DNA from 2 places in the Phyllobacterium sp. P30BS-XVII genome. Region 1 is predicted to be linked to the other one. Evidence: predicted binding sites of a transcription regulator. Region 1 holds the regulator's gene; the other holds the start of a gene.
What was found. Region 1 encodes PhoB, which activates phosphate uptake and scavenging genes when phosphate is short. Its sites were predicted from a motif close to TGTCATNNANCTGTCAT; they were not measured.
Positions count from the first base shown of each region.

Region 2: ugpB (sn-glycerol-3-phosphate ABC transporter substrate-binding protein UgpB) is a predicted target of PhoB. The motif match lies at 5,915-5,931, and genes of this name have one in related genera.

Region 1 is NZ_JACGXO010000001.1:1,008,378-1,019,727, reverse strand. It holds gene FHW17_RS05070 (MoxR family ATPase) at 1-813, shown strand, start outside; gene FHW17_RS05065 (GNAT family N-acetyltransferase) at 814-1,260, shown strand; gene FHW17_RS05060 (VWA domain-containing protein) at 1,268-2,458, shown strand; gene phoB (phosphate regulon transcriptional regulator PhoB) at 2,828-3,514, opposite strand; gene phoU (phosphate signaling complex protein PhoU) at 3,529-4,254, opposite strand; gene pstB (phosphate ABC transporter ATP-binding protein PstB) at 4,278-5,051, opposite strand; gene pstA (phosphate ABC transporter permease PstA) at 5,114-6,433, opposite strand; gene pstC (phosphate ABC transporter permease subunit PstC) at 6,430-7,896, opposite strand; gene FHW17_RS05030 (substrate-binding domain-containing protein) at 8,037-9,083, opposite strand; gene FHW17_RS05025 (acid-shock protein) at 9,480-9,887, shown strand; gene FHW17_RS05020 (RNA polymerase sigma factor) at 9,906-10,466, shown strand; gene FHW17_RS05015 (hypothetical protein) at 10,463-10,873, shown strand; gene FHW17_RS05010 (periplasmic heavy metal sensor) at 10,874-11,344, shown strand.
Region 2 is NZ_JACGXO010000002.1:397,520-408,869, reverse strand. It holds gene FHW17_RS07880 (ABC transporter substrate-binding protein) at 1-102, opposite strand, end outside; gene FHW17_RS07875 (N-acetylmuramic acid 6-phosphate etherase) at 137-1,048, opposite strand; gene FHW17_RS07870 (N-acetylglucosamine kinase) at 1,247-2,134, shown strand; gene FHW17_RS07865 (GntR family transcriptional regulator) at 2,127-2,915, shown strand; gene FHW17_RS07860 (SIS domain-containing protein) at 2,933-3,943, shown strand; gene nagA (N-acetylglucosamine-6-phosphate deacetylase) at 3,940-5,103, shown strand; gene pncA (bifunctional nicotinamidase/pyrazinamidase) at 5,254-5,853, shown strand; gene ugpB (sn-glycerol-3-phosphate ABC transporter substrate-binding protein UgpB) at 6,002-7,312, shown strand; gene ugpA (sn-glycerol-3-phosphate ABC transporter permease UgpA) at 7,378-8,268, shown strand; gene ugpE (sn-glycerol-3-phosphate ABC transporter permease UgpE) at 8,280-9,128, shown strand; gene ugpC (sn-glycerol-3-phosphate ABC transporter ATP-binding protein UgpC) at 9,135-10,205, shown strand; gene FHW17_RS07825 (MetQ/NlpA family ABC transporter substrate-binding protein) at 10,265-11,044, opposite strand; gene FHW17_RS07820 (methionine ABC transporter permease) at 11,077-11,350, opposite strand, start outside.

The sequences.
Region 1 (11,350 bases):
GTGGCCGACAAGGATTTGATGGTGGCGGTCAATGCGGCGATTGCGCTGGAACGCCCGCTGCTGGTCAAGGGTGAACCCGGCACCGGCAAGACCGAGCTTGCCCGGCAGATTGCTGCGGCGCTTGATCTGGAACTGATCGAGTGGAACGTCAAATCCACCACCAAGGCCCAGCAAGGTCTCTACGAATATGATGCGGTCAGCCGTCTGCGCGATTCGCAGCTTGGCGATGCCAAATTCAACGATATCGCCAACTACATCAAACCGGGCAAGTTGTGGAATGCCTTTACGACCGACAAAAAGGTTGTGCTGCTGATCGATGAGATCGACAAGGCCGATATCGAGTTTCCCAATGATCTCCTGCAGGAACTCGACCGCAACGAATTCCATGTTTACGAGACGGGCGAAACAATCCGCGCCGTCCATCGGCCAATTGTCATCATCACTTCAAACAATGAAAAAGAACTGCCCGACGCTTTCCTGCGCCGCTGTTTCTTCCACTATATCCGCTTCCCCGACGTGGATACGCTGACCAGAATCATCGAAGTTCACTATCCCGGCATCAAGCAAAATCTTGTTCGTGCCGCCCTCACCCAATTCTACGAGATCCGCGACGTCGCGGGGCTGAAGAAGAAACCCTCCACTTCCGAAGCGCTGGACTGGATCAGGCTTCTCGTTGCCGACGACATCGCACCGGAGGATCTGCGCGCCGATCCCAAGAACGCGCTGCCCAAACTGCATGGCGCCTTGCTGAAAAACGAGCAGGACGTGCATCTGTTTGAACGGCTCGCCTTCATGGCAAGACGGCAGGGCTAGATGACTATTATCATCCGTCCCATCGAGAAAGCCGATGAACCCGAATGGCGTCGCCTCTGGACAGCCTATCTGACGTTCTACGAAACATCCGTAGCCGAAGACGTTTATCAGACGACATTCAAGCGGCTGCTTTCCGGCGGCGAACACGAATATCGCGGCTTTCTCGCCGAGCTTGACGGCAAGCCTGTTGGTCTTGCGCATTACCTTTTTCATCGCCACTGCTGGACCATCGCCGATACCTGCTATCTGCAGGACCTTTACGCCGACCCTGACATACGCGGTCAGGGCATTGGCCGCGCGCTGATCGAGGCTGTTCATGTCGAGGCGACAAAGGTTGGCTCGCAATACGTCTATTGGACCACTGCCCATGACAACGAAACGGCCCGCAAACTTTATGACCGCATCGGTGAACTGACCCCATTCATTGAATATCTGAAAATGGTATAATCACCTCATGTTCATTCCCTTCTTTCTTGAACTGAAAGCTGCAAAAATTCCCGTATCGCTGCGGGAATATCTGACATTGCTTGAAGGACTGGATGCCGGGCTGGTGAGCTACGATGTCGAGGGGTTCTATTATCTCGCCCGCTCGGCACTGGTAAAAGATGAGCGGCATATGGACCGCTTCGATCAGGTTTTCGGCCATGTGTTCAAGGGACTGGAATCCCTGACCGGCGAGAATGGTATCGACATTGCCAATCTCCCTGAAGAATGGCTACGGCGTCTTGCCGAAAAACATCTCACGGAAGAAGAGAAGAAGCTGATTGAGGCACTTGGCGGTTTTGACAAGCTGATGGAAACATTGCGCCAGCGGCTGGAAGAGCAAAAGGGCCGGCATCAGGGCGGGTCAAAATGGATTGGCACCGCTGGCACCTCGCCGTTCGGCGCCTATGGCTATAATCCGGAAGGAGTGCGGATCGGTCAGGATGAGGGCCGCCATGGCCGCGCGGTGAAGGTCTGGGACAAGCGCGAATTCAAGAATTTTGATGACAGTGTGGAGCTTGGCACCCGCAACATCAAGGTCGCGCTGAAACGCCTGCGCCGCTGGGTGCGTGAGGGCGCGGATGACGAGCTTGATCTATCGGGCACCATCAAATCCACAGCCGAGCACGGCTATCTCGATGTGCAGACCCGCCCGGAACGGCGCAATCACGTCAAGTTGCTGATGTTTTTCGATGTCGGCGGTTCCATGGATGAGCACATCAAGATCGCTGAAGAGCTGTTCTCCGCCGTGCGCTCGGAATTCAAACACATGGAGTATTTTTATTTCCACAATTGCCTCTATGAGGGCGTGTGGAAGGACAATCGCCGCCGCCATGCGGAAAAGATTCCGACGCTTGATGTGATCCACAAATATGGACCTGACTACAAGGTGATCTTCGTCGGCGATGCCGCCATGGCGCCCTATGAAGTGTCCCATCCGGGTGGGTCGGTCGAACACTGGAATGAGGAAGCCGGTGCCATCTGGCTTAGCCGCGTTCTCGATCACTGGAAGAATGCCGCCTGGCTCAACCCATCAAAAGAACAGTATTGGGGCTACACCGCCTCAACCGCAATGGTCCGCAAGATTTTCGCTGATCGTATGTACCCAATGACCCTTGCCGGTATTGAACAGGCAACACGGGAGCTTTCGCGCAGGGATTAGGTTGTGAGCGGTAGGGGACGTGGTTCGTGGTTCGTGGTTCGTGGTTCGTGGTTCGACATAACAACCATGAGGGACAGTGAGGATGCAAGCTAATCGCAGAGATTGCAGAACTTGACTCCCTGTAGCTCCCAATCTCCGTCATCCTCGGGCTTGACCCGAGGACCCATAATTAAATAGCGCCCAGCTCCGAGTTCGTTTTGAGCTTCTTAGCCGTGGGTCCTCGGGTCAAGCCCGAGGATGACGCGGAGGGATTGAGGTTAAGGGAAGCCATGTACTGCAATCTCTGCGATTAGCCTTGCATCCTCACTGTCCCTCATGGGTTGTTATGCCGAACCACGAACCACACGTTGTACAGCTATTTTAAACCCATCAACCAAACGAATAACCGGCACCGCGCACAGTGCGGATCGGATCGATCGAACGGCCAATATTGATAGCCTTGCGCAGCCGTCCGACATGGACGTCAACCGTGCGATCATCCACATAGATGTCAGCGCCCCAGACATTGTCCAGCAACTGACCGCGTGAGAAAACCCGGCCTGGTGATTGCATCAAAAATTCCAGCAGACGGAACTCGGTTGGACCAAGCTTCAACTCGCGTTCCTTGCGGAACACCCGGTGCTGCTCGCGATCAAGCTTCAGATCGCCAAAACTCAGCACATGCGACAGGAGGCTCGGATTGACCCGGCGCAGCATGGCCTTGATACGGGCGAGCAGTTCTGGGGTCGAGAACGGCTTGACCATATAGTCATCAGCACCCGTCGCCAGACCGCGCACCCGTTCGCTTTCTTCGCCACGCGCTGTCAGCATGATGATCGGCAGGATTTCCGTCTCGCGCCGCGCCCGCAGGCGGCGGCAGAGTTCGATGCCGGAAAGGCCCGGCAGCATCCAGTCGAGGATAAGCAGGTCAGGCACTTTTTCACGCAGCGCGATCTCGGCCTCGTCGCCCCGTGCGATTGTCTCGACGACATAGCCTTCGGCTTCAAGATTGTACCGGAGAAGGACGCTGAGCGCTTCCTCGTCTTCGACAACTGTGATTTTGGGAGCTATCGCCATTGCTGGATTCCTGATTAAGGCTGTCTGGCTTCATCAACGATGATGCTGTGGGTCTGGTCTTCCTTGGGCCGTTCGGCTGGAAGCTGCGCACCCGTCACGATGTAGTAGACCGTTTCAGCAATATTCGTCGCATGGTCTCCGATGCGCTCGATATTCTTGGCGCAGAAGAGAAGGTGCGTGCAGGCAGAAATGTTGCGCGGATCTTCCATCATGTAAGTCAGAAGTTCGCGGAACAACGATGTGTAGAGCGCATCGATTTCGTCATCACGCTCGCGGACAATATTGACCTGCTGCACGGAACGCGTCGCATAGGCGTCGAGCACATCCTTGAGCTGTGTCAGGGCGAGTTCGGCGATGGTCTGCAGACCGCGATAGACGGAGAGCGTCTGACGCGTATCGGTGACGGCAACAACGCGCTTGGCGATATTCTTGCCCAGATCACCAACCCGTTCGAGATCGGACGAAATACGGATGGCACCGATGATTTCGCGCAGGTCAATTGCCATGGGCTGGCGCTTGCCGATGATGGTGATGGCCTTCTCGTCAATCTCGCGCTGTCCGGCATCAAGAATGAGGTCATCGGAAATAACGCGCTGGGCCAGCGCATTATCGGAATTCACCATGGCGGTGACGGCCTGTTCGACCATGCGTTCCGCATGGCCGCCCATCTCGGCAATCTTGTGGGTCAGGAACTTCAGTTCGTCGTCATAGGAACGGACGGTGTGTTGCGTCTCGGTCATTTTTTTATCCCTGTTTCCCGTGATTAGCCGAAGCGTCCGGTGATGTAGTCCTGCGTGCGCTTTTCCGTCGGATTGGTGAACATCATTTCCGTATCACCCACCTCGACCAGATTACCCAGATGGAACATGGCCGTGCGCTGCGAAACGCGGGCGGCCTGCTGCATCGAGTGGGTCACGATGACAATGGTGTAGTTCTGGCGCAGTTCGTCGATGAGTTCTTCGACCTTCGCCGTAGCAATCGGATCAAGCGCCGAGCAGGGCTCGTCCATCAGGATAACTTCCGGGCTGACCGCTATGGCGCGGGCGATGCACAGGCGCTGCTGCTGACCGCCGGAAAGACCTGTACCGGCTTCATGCAGGCGATCCTTCACCTCGTCAAAAAGACTGGCGCGGCGCAGGCTCTTCTCGACGATTTCTTCCAGCTCGTGCCGGTTCTTGGCAAGGCCATGGATGCGTGGGCCATAGGCAACATTTTCGAAGATGGATTTTGGAAACGGATTGGGCTTCTGGAAGACCATGCCGACACGGGCGCGCAGTTCAACCACGTCGATCTTCGGATTGTAGATATCCTCTTCATCGAGCGTGATCTTGCCGCCGATCTTGCAGCCTTCAATCGTGTCATTCATGCGGTTCAGCGAGCGCAGGAAGGTGGACTTGCCGCAGCCGGATGGACCGATCAGCGCTGTGACCATCTTCTCAGGCACATCGAGGCTGACACCAAACAGGGCCTGCTTTTCACCATAGTGAACGGTGACATCCTTGCCCTGCATTTTGATCGTATTGACCTGTGCATTCATTTTGTCGTTTACCGCTTTTTCGAGAGATCGTTCTGTCATCAGATTCATGGTTCGCTCCCGTTTTACCAGCGCCGCTCAAAGCGGCGACGCAGAATGATGGCTCCAATATTCATGACTGCGAGAAACAGAAGCAGCACGATGATAGCGCCTGACGTGCGTTCCACAAAGGCGCGTTCCGCCTCGTTGGCCCACATATAGATCTGCACCGGCAGCGCAGTCGAAGGATCAAGCGGCGTGACCGGATAATTGGCAACAAAGGCCACCATGCCGATCAGCAGCAGCGGCGCCGTTTCGCCAAGCGCATGGGCGAGGCCGATGATCGTCCCGGTCAGGATGCCGGGTGCAGCGAGCGGCAGCACGTGATGGAACACCATCTGCGTTTTCGATGCACCAACACCCAGCGCCGCCGAGCGGATGGATGGCGGCACGGCGCGCAAGGCGGCGCGTGTCGCGATGATGATTGTCGGCAGCGTCATCAGGGTCAGAACCAGACCACCAACCAGCGAGGCGGAACGCGGCAGACCGAAGAAGTTAATGAAGACGGCAAGCCCGAGAAGACCAAAGACGATTGACGGAACAGCCGCCAGATTGTTGATGTTGACCTCAATAATATCGGTCAGGCGGCTCTTCTTGGCATATTCTTCCAGATAGATCGAAGCGGCCACGCCAATCGGCAGCGAAAGGCAGAGCACAATCAGCATCATGTAAAGCGAGCCGATCAGCGCAACGCCAAGACCTGATGTTTCCGGACGGCTCGATGCGCCGAAGGTGAACAGGCCAGTGTTAAACCGCTGCGCCATCACCCCTTCCTTGCTGAGGGTGTTCATCCAGGCGACCTGACGATCCGAAACCTTGCGGTTTGCCTGATCAACGGTCAGATCAATCTGGCCTTTAAAGGCGGAGTCGATATCGCCGCCGGTCAGGACCCACAGATTCTGTGTCGTGCCGATCAGCGCCGGATTTCCGGCAACCAGTTCACGCAGCTGGCTGCGCGAACCATCGGATACAAGCTTGCTCAACTCACGGATACCGGGCTTGTCATCAAGGCTGACACCGAGCTTTTCCGCCAGTGCATTGCGCACCAGAACAGGATAGTTCGCAGTCAGCAAGACCGTCGGATCGGTGGCGCGTTTGTTGGTCGGATCAATGATCTTTTCGTCGAGCTTGACCGAAAGATTAAGCTCCGTCTGCCAGAAGGCAGTATAGCCGTTCGAGATAACCGAATAGAGCAGCGCAACCAGAAAAAACAGGCCGATGGCAATGGCTATGATGCCGTAAAGTTTGAACCGGCGTTCCGCAGCGTAGCGGCGCTTGAGACCAATGTCGCGCCTGATCACTTTGGCTGGAGCAGTTGTTGCAGGATTGAGAGTTGTGTCGGTCATTCGTACTGCTCCCGGTACTTACGCACGATGTAAAGCGCGAAAATGTTCATCGCCAGAGTGATAAAGAAAAGGGTGAGGCCAAGGGCGAATGCCACCAGCGTCTGCGGTGAATTGAATTCCAGATCGCCCGTCAGCTGGTTGACGATCTTGACGGTGATCGTTGTCATGGCATCGAACGGATTGATATTGAGGTTGGCGGCAACACCGGCAGCCAGAACCACGATCATGGTTTCGCCGATAGCACGCGAGGCAGTGAGCAGCAGCGCACCGACAATGCCCGGCAAGGCGGCGGGAAGCACGACGCGGCGCACCGTTTCCGACTTTGTCGAGCCAAGACCAAGCGAACCATCACGCAGGGAACGTGGCACAGCGGTGATAATGTCATCCGACAGTGACGAGACAAACGGGATCAGCATGACACCCATGACGATACCGGCGGTGAGTACGCTCTGGGCCATGATGAACGGATAACCGCCCGAGATCGCCGCACTGAGATCGCGCAGGAACGGCCCGACTGTGACAAGAGCAAAGAAGCCATAGACAATCGTCGGGATGCCCGCGAGCACTTCAAGCAGCGGCTTGACCACCGAGCGCACACTGCGGCTGGCATATTCAGCCATGTAGATTGCGGCAAACAGACCAACCGGAACCGCAAAGAGCATGGCGACCAGCGCGATATAAAGCGTACCGGCAAGCAGCGGGATCAGACCAAACTGACCCTGCGTCGCATCGCCACCAGCGGCGGAAAAACGCGGGTCCCATACGGTACCGAAGAAGAAACTGGAAGGCGTCACCGATTGGAAGAAGGTGATTGTCTGGAACAGCATTGACAGAACGATACCGACCGTTGTCAGGATCGCGATTGTCGAGGCGGCCAGCAGTGCCCAGAGAATGATCCGTTCAACATTGTTGCGTGCCCGCGTGCGAACATTGACGCCGGACAGGCCGAAAACAGCACCGGCCAGTGCAAGGACAATGGCGACAACCGCACCGATATTGTTGGCGCGGGCCGTGCTCTTGTTCCATTGAATGGCGATCGGGATCATGAAATCCTGACCTTCCGTCGCAAGGGCAACGCCCTTTTCGGACAGAAGCGGACGCAATTCGGAAAAGGTCGTTGGCAGATTTGCACGTTCCTGATCGGTCAGCTTGTTGAGGCCGCGCGCGATACCGCTGACCATGCCGATTTCAAGACTTTGACTGGCAATGACGCTCTGGTCGTTGTGAACAGGCAAACTGGCAACCGCCTGATGTTCGATATAGAAGCCCGAGGCAACCGCCCAGACTGCAATAAAGATAACCGCTGGCAATACCGAAACCAGAAAAACCCACCAGCCGTGATAATGCGGCAAGGAATGGGCCTTGATGCTTCTGTCGTCCTTGCGGACAGCGCGCTGGCGTCCGAGAACAAACCCGACAATACCAATCGCAATGACAATCACTAAAACCAACAAGCTGGACATCAACGCTTCCCCGATCTGTCCTGTAAACTAGGTCGCAAGCTCATGGATGCGGTCGAATAACAGAAGACCAGATTCAAAAGCGTACCGCCTGAAGAAGAACTGGCGCGGACGGGTATTCCCGACCGCGCCAATTATGGGGCTTACTTGCCAGCCATTGTCTTGCCGGCGGCAAAGGCAGCGCGCTGAGCTTCACGCTCTGCATCCGGTGCAGCAACCAGACCATATTCTACCAGCGGGCTTTCCGGACCAACCATCTGGTCAGCAAGGAAGAAGTCCACATATTCCTTCAGGCCAGGAATAACGCCGAGGTGTGCCTTCTTGACGTAGAAGAACAGCGGGCGCGAAACCGGATACTTGCCTGTAGCAATGGTTTCCGTGCTTGGCTTGATGCCGTTGACGGTTGCAACCTTCAGCTTGTCAGCATTGTTTTCGTAGAAAGCGAGGCCGAATACGCCAACACCTGTCTTGTTGGCATCGATACGAGCCAGTGTTTCAGGATAGTCGCCGTCGATGTCGATTGCCTTGCCGTCCTTGCGGATTGCGATACAGGCAGCAGCGGCAGCCTTTTCGTCAAGGCCAGCAGCCTTGATGGCATCAGCAGCGCCAGTTGCCTTGCAACCGCCGGTCATCAGCTTTTCTTCGAAGACTTCACGGGTGCCGTGCTTTTCGCCAGGAATGTAAGCGGCGATGTCCCAAGCTGGCAGCTTAGGGTTGACCTGATTCCACTTGGTGTTTGGATTGGCAACGAGCTTGCCGTCAACAACGATCTGTGCAGCAAGTGCTGTGTAGACGTCCTTAGGCTCCAAAGCCCAATCTGGACCCTTGATGTCGGTCGCAAATACGATGCCATCATAGCCGATGCGGATTTCTTCAACGTCCTTGACGCCTGCATCAACGCAAGACTTCAACTCTGTGTCCTTGATCGGACGCGAGGAATTGGCGATGTCGATGGTGTTTTCGCCGACGCCCTTGCAGAATTCCTTGATGCCGGCACCCGAACCACCGGATTCAACAACCGGGGTCTTGAACTTGGGGAAAGTCTCGCCGAAAGCTTCAGCGACGATCTTGGCATATGGCAGCACTGTGGATGAACCGCTGACCTGAATCTGGTCACGAGCGGATGCGCCAACTGTCGTGGCAATCACGGAGATCGCAATCAGAGCAGTGGTGGAAATAAGCTTGTTCATAGGAGCAGCTCCTGTTGGATTAACTGTGTGACGCCTCCGACGTCGTCTGCCGTCTATAGAACCAATATAACAGTCATATGACAGTAATGTTACAGTTCTGTAGCGCGGTCTGCACCCGAGCCGCGCCCGGCGCGGAATCAAAAATCCTTCTAAAACCATCAAGTTAACCGTCTATGCACTTTGCACAGCTTCGCGCTCTCAAGAGAAGATCAACGATTCCAGTAGGTTCATGCCATTCAATTGCGACACCCGCAGAGGTTGCGCCTCCCGACTGCGTGGGGGGACAACGCCGTCCCCTGACACTGGTCTCAAAAAAACTTGATTGCAAGCGACGGATTGTCCTGCTCCTGCCGTTTAAGCCTGAAACAGATGACAATCTCCCGAAAGGAAATTCCTATGAAACCAAAAAGCACAGCCGCCCTTCTTGCTGTTCTGTTGTTGCCTTTGGCAGCACCCTTCGCGGTGGGGGCTCCAAAAGCTGATACCAATGGTGATGGCACCATTTCGCTGGCCGAATACCAGACGGCGGCGCGGACACGGCTGCTCAAGCTTGATACGGATGGGGACGGCAAGCTGTCGCTTGAGGAATGGCTGAAGCGCCCGGCACCGAAGAATGCCAAGCGCGACCCGGCGGCAGTCTTCAATCGCCTCGATACCAATCATGACGGCTTCATCGATGCCGCAGAAATGGATACTGTATCGAAGAAGCGGTTCGAGCGCCTCGACAAGAATTCCGATGGACAATTGTCGAAGGAAGAACGCCATCCGCACAGGAAGGGTGCTGCAGACAGTTCGCAGGAGTAACGGCAAGCGTGCAAAGCCTTGGACAATCGCAAGACGGATGAAGAACTGCTGGTCCAGATCGGTCAGCACGACGACGCTGCCATCAGGACCATGGTATCGAGAAAGCTTCCGCGCCTGCTTGCCATGGCCGTGCGGATGCTTGGCGACAGGCACGAGGCCGAAGATGTAACGCAGGAAGCCTTTGTCAGGCTCTGGCGGCAGGCAGGCAAATGGCAGTCCGGCCGCGCGACATTTGATACGTGGTTGCACCGGGTGACGCTCAACCTCTGCTACGACCGGCTGCGCCGCCATCGCGAACAGCCGGTGGCCGAAGCACCTGAGCGTGCCGATCCGGCACCCGGTCCGGAAGAGACGCTTTCAACCCAGGACGAAAGCGACAGGATCAGAAAAGCCCTAGCCTCCCTGCCAGACCGGCAAAGGGAGGCGATTGTGCTGCAATATTATCAGGAATTCACCAATATCGAGGCGGCTGAGATCATGGATATAAGCATTGAAGCACTGGAAAGCCTTCTGGCCCGCGCCCGCCGTAATCTGCGGACGATTCTGCAAGAGGCCGATGAACAGGAGAAAATCCGATGACACCGGAGCGTTTTCACGAACTGACCGAGATCTATGGTGCAGATACCAGACGGTGGCCACCGCCGGAACAGGCAGCGGCTGTCTCCTTTACCAAGGACTATCCCGATCTTGCCCAACCTGCTCTCAAGGCCGCCGCAGAACTCGACAGTCTGTTATCTGGCTATCAGATCGCCCAGCCGGACGCGGCACTGCGCGAGCGGATCATCGCCGCATCGGGCAAATCACGGTCGGGCTGGATGCGGGCACGTCTTTGGTGGCAAGGCACGGGCCTTGCGGGTATCGGCCTCGCTGGCGCTGTCACCGGCGCGCTTCTGATCGGCGTCATCCACTCGGCGGAAACCCGCGGATATGAGGATCAGGCCTATGCCGTCACGGCTTTCAACATCTCTGATGAACTGGACGAGTAAATGAGCGAACGATCACGCAATATACTCCTCGTCGCCTCGCTTGCGCTGAATGTCTTCATTGCCGGAGGTGTGATTGGCGGCGGATATATCTGGCACACATTCGGCCACTCCTGGGCAACGGAAAATCGACGTGGTGTCCGTTTTGCCGCTGAATATCTGACGCCGGAACAGCAGAAGACCTTGCGCCAGAACCTGTCGGCAGCACGCAAGGACAATATACCTTTGGCCGATGCGGGACGCGCAAGCCGCACCGAGATTGCCCGCTTGCTGGCGCAGGATGTCATCGACCCTGCGGCGGTCAATGCCGAACTGACCAAGGCACGCGAAGCGGATTTCGCCCTGCGAACCCGCATTGAACAGACAATTGTCTCCTTCGCCGAAAGCCTTTCTCCCGAGGATCGCAAGGCGCTGATCGACGGCCTGAAGAAGCGCAACATCATCATCAGGCAGACGCCCGCAAAAAAAGAATAGGCACCG
Region 2 (11,350 bases), on a different contig from region 1:
CCAGCTTTCGATTGTCAGCGTGGTATCCGCAGCATGAGCAAAACCGGCCGAAGCCAGCACGCTGGTTGCCATAAGCAGTGTTTTTAAAGTCGTGCTTCCCATTTTAGTCTCCTGTTGCACCCTTTGAGCAGTGCCGTTAACGAGAGCCGAGGCTCCCTTTGAGTTCCGAAAGCGCCGGGCGTAGCCTCTGTTGATTGCCTTCGAGAATGTGTGATGCCTGTTTTGCATTGGCGGCTCCGGCGGCCAGCAGAATGGCCGATTTCACCGAACCGCCAGATGAGGCCAGATGCTGCTTTGCGTGCGCGATGTCACAGGCGCCGATGGCCGAAACGATGATTGCGGCGCGCTCGCGCAGCTTTTCATTGTCGGCAACGAGATTGACCATATAGCCGTCATGCACATGGCCGAGATGCACGGCCATCAGCGTCGACAGGAGGTTGAGCGCAATCTTCTGCGCAGTCCCTGCTCCCATCCGGGTTGACCCGGCGACGATTTCCGGCGGCGTTTCCAGCATGATGGCAACATCAGCCTGCGCGAAAAGCGGCACATCAGGATTATTGGCAATGGCAATGATTTTCAGCCCGCGCCGCTTGGCTTCGTCGATCGCTGCAAGCGCATAGGGCGTGGTGCCGCTGGCGGAAATGGAAATCAGGCAATCGCCACGGCCAAGGTTGGTATCGGCGATATCTCTGGCAGCCTGTTCGACATCATCTTCATAGCTGCCTGCAAGACGATTGAGGCTTTCAATACCGCCCGCCAGCAGAATGACCACGCGGTCAGGGGCAATGCCGTAGGTGCCGGGCAATTCGAGCGCGTCGGCAAGGGCCATCAAGCCGGAACTGCCCGCAGCGGCATAGGCGATACGCCCGCCAGCGGCCAGAGTCTCGGCGGCCAGCAATGCGGCCTTGGCGATGGAATCCGTTGCGCGCGCCACCGAAGCCGCAGCCTCGATTTGCGCCTCGTGCAGCAAACGCAAAACATCTTCTGGCGATCGCTCGTCCAGTCCGGATGCCTTGTCGTTGCGTTGCTCGGTACGGGTTACCACCACTCGCCTCTCCTCATTGCGATAATTAATGCCAAAAAAATACCACTTGTCCAGCAGTTCTTAAAAAAATCCTGAACTGATTTTTGCATAAACTAAATTTGATAATAAAATCAATATGATAATTAAAAGTGGAAAAAACATGGAATTAACGCTTGGCTATTGGTATTTTATTGGTATTCTATTTTTCGGAGGGCAATTGATGTGACATATCTCCTGGGAATTGATGGTGGTGGAACGGGCTGCAGGGCAGCCGTGGCTGATATGAACGGCCATGTTCTGGGCACCGGCAAGAGCGGTTCGGCCAATATCATGACCGACATGGAGACTGCGCGTCTGAATATTCTCGACGCCACGCGCGCTGCCTTTACCGACGCCGGTATTGATCATGCTGCGATTTCATCCACAGCCGCAGTTCTCGGACTTGCCGGGGCCATTGTTGGCGGCAATGGCGCGAAGCTGCAGATAACCCTACCCTTTCAGCGCTCTCTGGTTGCATCGGATGGCGTGATCGCGCTGCAGGGTGCGCTCGGCGACAATGACGGCACCGTCGTTATCATTGGCACGGGGTCTTTCTTCATCACACGCGAAGGCAATGATATTCGTTTTGCCGGAGGCTGGGGCTTCAAGGTTGGTGATCTTGGCGGCGGCGCGCGCATTGGTCGCGACCTTCTTGAAGAGACGCTGCTGGCCCATGACCGCGTTCATCCTGCCTCGCCACTGACAGACAGCGTCATGGCACGTTTTGAAAACAGCCCATACAACATCGTCGAATTTGCCCATTCGGCTCGCCCCAGCGATTTTGGCAGCTTCGCTCCTCTGGTTTTTGATTATGCCGCCAATACCGATGCGGTGGCACTGGCTATCCTGCAGAAAGCAGCGACACAGATTGAAGAAGGTCTGGATGCGATCATGCCTGCAGGGCAAGAGCGCCTGTCGCTGATTGGCGGCCTTGGTGCATTGTTCGAAGAGCGCCTTTCCGCCCGCTACAGGGCAAAACTGCAAAAACCGCTGAACGATGCGCTGACAGGTGCCGTACAGTTGGCCGTGAAGAATTTCGCGTCCGCAAGCAAGGAGGCGGTGCATGGCTGACGGTCTGATCGATATCCTGCCGACGCTCAATGATAACTCCACCAGCGGCGGTCCGCTCTATGTCAAACTGCAACGGCTGATTGAAACGGCTGTGCGTGACGGCATGTTGCAACCGGGCGATGCATTGCCGCCGGAGCGGGAACTCGCCACCATCGCCGATATTTCGCGCGTCACTGTCCGTAAAGCTGTTCAGGGTCTGGTGAACACTGGGCTGCTTGTTCAGCGGCATGGATCAGGCACATTTGTCGCGCCCCGTTCCGAACGGGTCGAGCAATCGCTTTCGCATCTCACATCCTTCACCGAAGATATGGCGCGGCGCGGCATGATCGTCCGTTCCACCTGGCTTGATCGCGGCATTTATGCGCCATCGCCGGAAGAGATGGTCACGCTCGGATTGTCATCCGGCGAGAAGGTTGCGCGGATCAGCCGTTTGCGGGTTGCCAATGATACGCCCATGGCCATTGAACGCGCCGCCCTGTCCATTCATGTCCTGCCCAATCCGGAACTGGTGACACTCTCGCTTTATGCGGTGCTTGCGGAAGGCGGCAATCGCCCGGCCCGCGCTATCCAGCGCATTTCGGCGGCGATCCTGAAAGAGGCCGATGCCAAGCTGCTAGAGGTTCCCGCCGGTTCCGCCAGCCTCAACATCGAACGCATATCCTATCTTGAATCAGGAAAAGTGATCGAGTTCACCCGATCGATTTACCGGGCGGACGCCTATGAATTCGTCGCGGAGCTGAAGCTCGGCGACTCCTCGGAAATTTCAGGAGCAGTACTTTGACCACCAACGGAACACTCATGCGCGCGGAAATCCTGTCCATCCCGGATGTGACAGCACGGTTTCTCGATGCATCCCGCGATACGCTGGCCAATGCGGGTGCAAAACTGCGCGAGAAAAACCCGCCCTTCCTCGCATCCATTGCGCGCGGCTCGTCCGATCATGTTACGGCATACCTGAAATACGCGACTGAACTGACCGCAGGCATTCCGGTTGCCTCGCTAGGGCCTTCAATTGCCTCCATTTACGGTGTGACGTTGAAGCTGGAAAGCGCCGCAACGCTTTCCATTTCTCAATCCGGTAAAAGCCCTGACATTGTCAGCATGACCAAGGCCGCACGCGAAAGCGGTGCGCTGACGCTCGCTATCACCAATGAAATCAATTCCGATCTCGCCTATGCCAGCGATCTTGCTATCGATATTCTGGCCGGACAGGAACGCAGCGTTGCAGCCACCAAGACCTTTGTCAGTTCGGCGGTAGCGGGCCTCGCCCTGATCGGTCACTGGACCCAGAACGAAGAACTTCTGACGGCCATTGACGAACTTCCCAAAGCACTTGCCGCAGCGATCCGCTGCGACTGGTCGCCTTTTGGTGCTGCGATGAAGGGTGAAAACTCCCTGTTCGTGCTGGGCCGTGGACCGTCTTTTGCCGTCTCCAACGAAGTCGCGCTAAAGTTCAAGGAAACCAGCGCCATGCATGCGGAATCCTACTCCGCTGCGGAAGTCATGCACGGACCAAAGGCCATTGTCGGCAAGGACTTCCCTGTTCTGGTGCTGGCAACACGCGATGCAGCTGAAGATTCGCTCGTTGAAGCCGCTGACCGCCTGGCCGAGCAGGAAGCCGCCGTGTTCCTCACGTCTGCCAAACCGTCAAAGGCAACCGCCTTGCCGTTCATCGCAACGTCGCATCCGCTCACTGACCCGCTGACCCTGCTGGTTTCGTTCTATGCTTTCGTTGAGGAATTTGCCCGCAGCCGCGGCCTTAATCCGGATGAGCCACCGCATTTGAGAAAAGTGACTGAAACAATATGAGCACTGCCTATGCACTGACCGGCGCCGACATTTTCGACGGCGAAGACTGGCACACCGGTTCCGCCATCCTTGTTGATGAGGGCATCATCTCCGGCATCCTGGTCGAAGCGGATATTCCCGCCGGTATCAGGCGCGTCGAAATGCAGGGCGGCAAACTGGTGCCCGGTTTCATCGACATTCAGGTGAATGGCGGCGGTGGTGTCCTCCTGAATGACGGTCCGACGGTGGAGGCAATCAGGACGATCTGCAAGGCGCATGTGGCGTTTGGCACGACTGCACTGCTGCCAACCCTGATCACCGATACACCAGAGATCACCAATGCAGCGATTGCAGCGGGCAAGGCGGCGGCACAGGAAAAGGTGGCGGGATTTATCGGTCTCCACCTTGAAGGCCCCCACCTTTCCGTATCGCACAAGGGCACGCACGACCCGGCGCTTATCCGCCCGATGGAAGACAGCGATCTCGTTGCCATCATTGAGGCAGTTCAGGAACTGCCGGTTCTGCTGACCACGATCGCGCCGGAAACCGTTCCCACGGACAAAATCAAGGCCATGGTGGATGCGGGCGTTATTGTCAGCATCGGCCATAGCGGCGCGTCCTATGAAATCGCGATCGCGGCCAGGGAAGCCGGGGCATCCATGGCAACACACCTTTTCAACGCCATGAGCCAGCTCGGGCATCGTGCGCCGGGTGTTGTCGGGGCTGTTCTGGAATCAGGCGAATTATCAGCAGGTTTGATCGCCGACGGCTTCCATGTGGACAAGGCTTCCATGGCAATTGCCCTACGGGCGAAAAATGGTCCGGCGAAGATTTTTCTCGTCACCGATGCCATGTCGACGATTGGCACTGACATTACCACCTTTACGCTGAATGGCCGGACAATCCGGCGTGAGGGCGGGCGCCTGACACTGGAAGACGGTACGCTGGCCGGTGCTGATCTTGATATGATTTCAGCTGTTCGTTTCGTGCATCGCGAACTTGGGCTCGATCTCGATGAAGCCCTGCGCATGGCCTCGCTTTATCCAGCGCAAAGCATCCGCATCGATCATCAGTACGGGCGGATCGGCGCAGGTTATGTCGCCAATATTGTTCACCTTGATAATGCGCTTGATGTTGATCATGTGTGGATTGATGGTGATGTGCATTACGCGCGGATGTAGCTGCGTTCGTTGCATTTCCCTGTGGGGGTGTAGGTTCGTGGTTCGACATAACAACCAAACACAACAAGTCTGCCCCCACAATCACCACCCGAGTTGACGGCTTTCTCCGATTGGCGATACTTACCATCTCCAGGCAATCGGAGAAGTGAAATGGCCAAAGATGCGCTTGTTGTCATCGACGTGCAGAATGATTTTTGCCCGGGCGGTACGCTGGCAGTGGATGGCGGCAACGAGATTGTCCCAATCATCAACAAGCTGATCGTCCGGTTCGATCATGTCATCCTCACACAGGATTGGCATCCAGCGGGCCATTCCAGTTTTGCCTCCACCCATCCCGGCAAGGCACCTTTCGATACGATCAAAATGCCCTATGGTGATCAGACCCTTTGGCCCAATCATTGCATTCAGGGCACACCGGGCGCCGAGTTTCATTCCGATCTGCACTGGACTAAAGCTGAACTCATTATCCGCAAGGGTTTCCGCCCGCACATCGACAGCTATTCGGCGTTTTTCGAAAATGACCGCAAGACCCCAACCGGGCTCGGCGGTTATTTACGTGAACGCGGAATCACCAATGTAACCCTTGTCGGGCTTGCCACGGATTACTGTGTCGCCTATTCGGCGCTGGATGCCGTAAGCCACGGTTTTTCGGCCGACGTGCTGCTCGATGCCAGCCGTGCCATCGACATGGGCGGGTCGCTTGCCGCCATGGTCACAAAAATGCGCAATGCCGGTGTTACCCTGATCTGACCGACAAAAAGTGAACAGCTGCGCATTTTTTCCACAGGCTCGGCGTCAGACTTTAGGCCAACGTTATAAAATTGTTGTTTCTCTGTCACATAATGAGGATAGTGCCCGTAAGCGCACTCTAGATGACGCCTCATTATGGGAGACACATATGACATTTCGCGGCACTTCGCTAAGCCTCGCATTCGGGCTTATCCTTGCATCCTCCACCTCATCTTTCGCCCTCACCGAAATCAGCTGGTGGCACGCCATGACTGGCGCCAACAACGAGGTTGTTGAAACCCTCTCCAAGGAATTCAACGAGAGCCAGAGCGAATACAAGGTGGTTCCTGTATTCAAGGGCACCTATCCCGAAACACTGAATGCGGGCATTGCCGCGTTCCGTGCCAAACAGGCGCCGCACATCATGCAGGTTTTCGACGCTGGAACGGGCGTCATGATGGGCGCTGAAGGCGCTATCAAACCGGTTGCCGACATCCTCTCCATGGGTGGCGCAAAGTTCGACAAGAGCCTCTATCTGCCGGGTATCGTTGCCTATTATTCCAAGCCAGACGGCACCATGCTGTCCTTCCCCTACAACAGTTCGTCGCCGATCCTTTATTACAACAAGGATATCTTCAAGAAGGCAGGACTTGACGAAAATAACCCGCCCAAGACTTGGCCCGAGGTTTGGGAAGCAGCCAAGAAGATCAAGACCAGCGGCGCGGCCAAATGCGGTTACACCTCCACATGGCTGACATGGATTCACACGGAAAACTTCGCCGCATGGAATAATCTGTCCTACGGCACCAATGAAAACGGCATTGCCGGAACCGATGTCGAGCTGAAGATCAATGCACCGCTCTTCGTCAAGCATTTCCAGGAACTGGCTGATCTGGCCAAGGACGGCACATTCCGTTATGGCGGCCGCACCTCGGAAGCCAAGCCGCTGTTCCTGTCGGGCGAATGCGGTATCTTCACTGAATCGTCAGGCGGCCTCGGCGACGTGGTCAAATCTGGCATGAACTACGGCACGGGCCAGCTTCCCTATGAGCCCGATGCCAAGGGTGCGCCGCAGAACACAACACCCGGCGGCGCCAGCCTTTGGGTATTCGGCGGCAAGACCGATGCGGAATATAAGGGCGTAGCAGCCTTCTTCACCTTCCTGTCGCGCACCGACATTCAGGCCCGCCTGCATCAGGTATCGGGCTATCTGCCGGTAACGCTTGCTGCTTACGAGGAAACCAAGAAGTCGGGTTTCTACGACAAGAACCCTGCCCGCGAAATTCCAATCAAGCAGATGATGGGTAAGGCGCCGACTGAGAACTCCAAGGGTGTGCGTCTGCCAAATCTGCCACAGGTGCGTGATATCGAGAACGAAGAGTTCGAAAACATGCTCTCCGGCAAGCAGACTGCCCAGCAGGCCCTCGACAATGCCGTCAAGCGCGGCAATGCGGCCATCAAACAGGCTAACGGCCAGTAAGCGCCTATTCATAAACATCCCGTCCGCATTCCCAGCGGGCGGGATAATTTTCAAAAGGGGCAATCATGGCATCGTCAACGCGCGTCACTTTTCCAAACAAATTTCTGCCTTATCTGCTGCTGGCGCCGCAGCTCGCCATCACGATTGTCTTTTTCTACTGGCCAGCGTCCCAGGCCATCCGTCAGTCGGTCCTGCGGGAAGACCCATTTGGCCTTTCAACCCAGTTTGTCGGGCTTGGAAATTTCAAACGCATCCTCAATGACCCCAACTACCTGAACTCGCTTCAGGTGACGGTTGTCTTCTCCATCGCCACAGCCGTGATCGCCATGGGTTTTGCCCTGATGTTTGCCGTCATGGCCGACAAGGTCATCCGTGGCAAAGGCATTTACCGCACGCTGATGATCTGGCCTTATGCGGTGGCTCCGGCCATCGCCGGTATGCTCTGGCTGTTCCTGTTCAATCCATCCATGGGCACATTTGCCTATATGCTCCGCTCTGCCGGATACAATTGGGACCCGTTGCTCAACAGCGGTCAGGCAATGCTGCTCGTGGTTGCCGCTGCGGCCTGGAAGCAGATCAGCTACAACTTCCTGTTCTTTGTTGCCGGACTCCAGTCGATTCCAAAATCACTGATCGAAGCCGCCGCCATTGACGGCGCGGGTGAAACCAAGCGTTTCTGGACCATTGTCTTCCCGCTGCTTGCCCCGACAACATTCTTCCTTCTGGTGGTCAACACCGTCTACGCCTTCTTCGACACATTCGGCATCATCCACGCCGTTACGGGCGGCGGCCCCGGCAAGGCAACGGAGACACTGGTCTACAAGGTTTATAATGACGGCTTCGTCAATCTGATCCTCGGCGACTCCGCGGCACAATCAGTCATCCTCATGGTCATTGTTATCGGTCTGACGGCGATCCAGTTCCGTTATGTCGAGCGCAAAGTTCATTACGGCTGAGGGGAAAAGACATGATCCAGAACAATCCCATCAGCCGTATCGTTGCCCATATCGTCCTGATTATCGGCATCCTGATCGTGGCCTTCCCGATCTACTACGCCTTTATCGCATCAACACAGTCGCTGCAGGACATTATGCGGCCGCCGCTGTCGTTGCTGCCCGGCGGGCATTTCTGGGAAAATTATACAACGGCGCTTTTCGGTGGCATTGGCCGTATCGGCGGCGTCGGTGTCGGCCGCCTGCTCATCAACACAACGATCATGGCGCTGGCAATTGCCGTCGGCAAGATCATCATCTCAATTCTGTCAGCCTATGCCATCGTGTTTTTCCGATTCCCCGGTCGCATGATCTTCTTCTGGTTGATCTTCATCACACTGATGCTTCCGGTCGAAGTGCGCATCCTGCCAACCTACAAGGTCATGGTCGATCTCGGTCTCATCGACACCTATACGGGCCTTACGGTTCCACTCATGGCATCGGCAACGGCAACGCTGCTGTTCCGCCAGTTCTTCATGACCATACCGGGTGAACTGGTCGAGGCGGCGCGTGTCGATGGTGCTGGCCCATGGCGCTTCTTTAAAGACATCCTGTTGCCCCTGTCGAAAACCAATATCGCAGCGCTGTTCGTCATCCTCTTCATTTACGGCTGGACCCAATATCTCTGGCCGCTGCTGATGACAAATCGCAATGACATGACAACCATCGTCATCGGTCTGCGCAAAATGATTTCCTTCGCCGATGCCGATACCGAATGGCATCTGGTGATGGTGACCTGCATTCTGGCCATCCTCCCCCCGGTCCTCGTCGTTGTCCTGATGCAACGCTGGTTCGTGCGCGGTCTGGTCGAAACGGAGAAATGATTTCACATGGCAAGTGTTGAACTTACAAATGTCCGCAAGGTCTATGCCGGAGCCGTCGAGGCGGTAAAAGGCGTCGACATCGCAATCAAGGACGGCGCGTTGTGCGTGCTTGTTGGCCCTTCAGGCTGCGGGAAATCGACGCTTCTGCGCATGATCGCCGGACTGGAATCGATCACTGACGGTACGGTCAAGATCGACAACAAGGTCGTCAATGATCTCGGGCCAGCCGAGCGCGACATTGCCATGGTCTTCCAGAATTATGCGCTTTATCCGCATATGAAAGTCTATGACAATATGGCTTACGGTTTGCGCAATCGTGGCATGCCGAAGGATCAGATTGACAAGCGTGTACGTGAGGCAGCCGCAACACTTGAACTCACGCATCTTCTGGAGCGCCGCCCCAAGGAATTATCGGGTGGCCAGCGCCAGCGCGTGGCCATGGGCCGTGCCATCGTGCGCAACCCGAAAGTGTTCCTCTTTGACGAGCCGCTTTCTAATCTGGACGCCAAGCTGCGCGGCCAGATGCGTGTCGAAATCAAGAACCTGCAGCGCCAGCTCGGTGTGACCAGCGTCTATGTCACCCACGATCAGTTGGAGGCGATGACGCTCGCCGATATTCTTGTGGTCATGAATGCCGGTGCTGTCGAACAGATTGGCGCGCCACTGGATATCTACGAAAAGCCAGCCAGCACATTCGTGGCAAGTTTCATCGGCGCACCGCCAATGAACCTTATTCCGGTGACATCGGACGGCTCGGGATTGATCCTGAAAGACGGCACCCGGATCGGGGCGCAGGGTCTGGCGGTGACCGACAAGGATGCAATCATCGGTTTCCGTCCGGAAGATCTGGAAGTTGCCACCGGGACAGAGTCGCATGTTGGCGGCCTTTTGCTTGACCTCAAAGTGCTGGGTGTCGAGCCTGTCGGTGCGGAAAGCTATGTCTATGGCATTATCGGCGGCGAACGGGTTGTCGTCCGCGTTGCTGGTCGTTCGGTATCACAGCCCGATGACCATCTCAGGGTCATCATCCCCAAGGAAAAGCTGCACCTTTTTGGCGGCAACGGAAAACGCCTCTAAGGCGTCTTAAAGTGATCACTCCCCTCCACCATCAAGGCAGAAGGGAGTGAGATTATCATTTACCACGCTGGAACAGCAGCACCCTTGTACTTGTCGAGGATGAACTGCTTGACCGGATCGGAATGGTAGGATTCGATCAGCGTCTTGACCCAAGGCTTGTCCTTGTCGGCTTTACGAACGGCGATCAGATTGACGTAAGGTGCCTTTTCGCCTTCCTTCAGGATCGGGTCTTTCATCGGGTCAAGACCAGCTTCAAGCGCATAATTGGTGTTGATCGCGGCGGCATCAACATCATCGATCGAACGCGGCAACTGGGCTGCATCAAGCTCGACGAACTTGAAGTTCTTCTTGTTCTCAACAATATCGGCAAGCGTGACTTTAAGGCCAGAACCTTCCTTCAGCTTGATGGCGCCTTTGTCCGCGATGATGAGCAGCGCGCGGCCGCCATTGGTCGGATCGTTCGGAATGGCAATGGTCGCACCATCGGCCAGTTCGTCAAAGCCCTTCACCTTCTTCGAATAAACGCCCATCGGGAAATTGACAGTGTAGGCGACATCAACCAGATCAAACTTGCGATCGGCAATCTGGTTGTCGAGATAGGGCTTGTGCTGGAAAGAGTTGGCATCCAGTTCACCATCATTCAGCGCCTGATTGGGCACGACATAGTCGGAAAACTCGAAAATCTCGATATCAAGACCCTTTGGCTTGGCGATTTCCTTGACCTTTTCCATGATCTGCGCGTGTTCGCCGGGCGTTACGCCAATCTTGATCGTTTCGGCAAGCGCACTGGTGGCGCTGAGAATTGCCGCCAGCGCAGCTGTGGCGAGGATTTTCTTCAACATTTTACTCTCCTGTTTTAACAAAACTCAATTCAGCGGGGACGAATGCGCTTGTCGAACTGTCGCGCCAGCCGGTCGCCGGCGCTCTGGACAAGTTGTACCAGCACGATCAGCACAAGAACCACGACAGCCATCACGTCAGGCATAAAGCGCTGATAGCCATAACGGATGCCGAGATCGCCCAGACCACCACCACCGACCGCGCCGACCATGGCTGAATAACCGATCAGGCTGACAATGGTCAGTGTTAACGCCGATGCAATGCCGGGCCGCGCTTCCGCCAGCAGAACCTTGAACACGATCTGA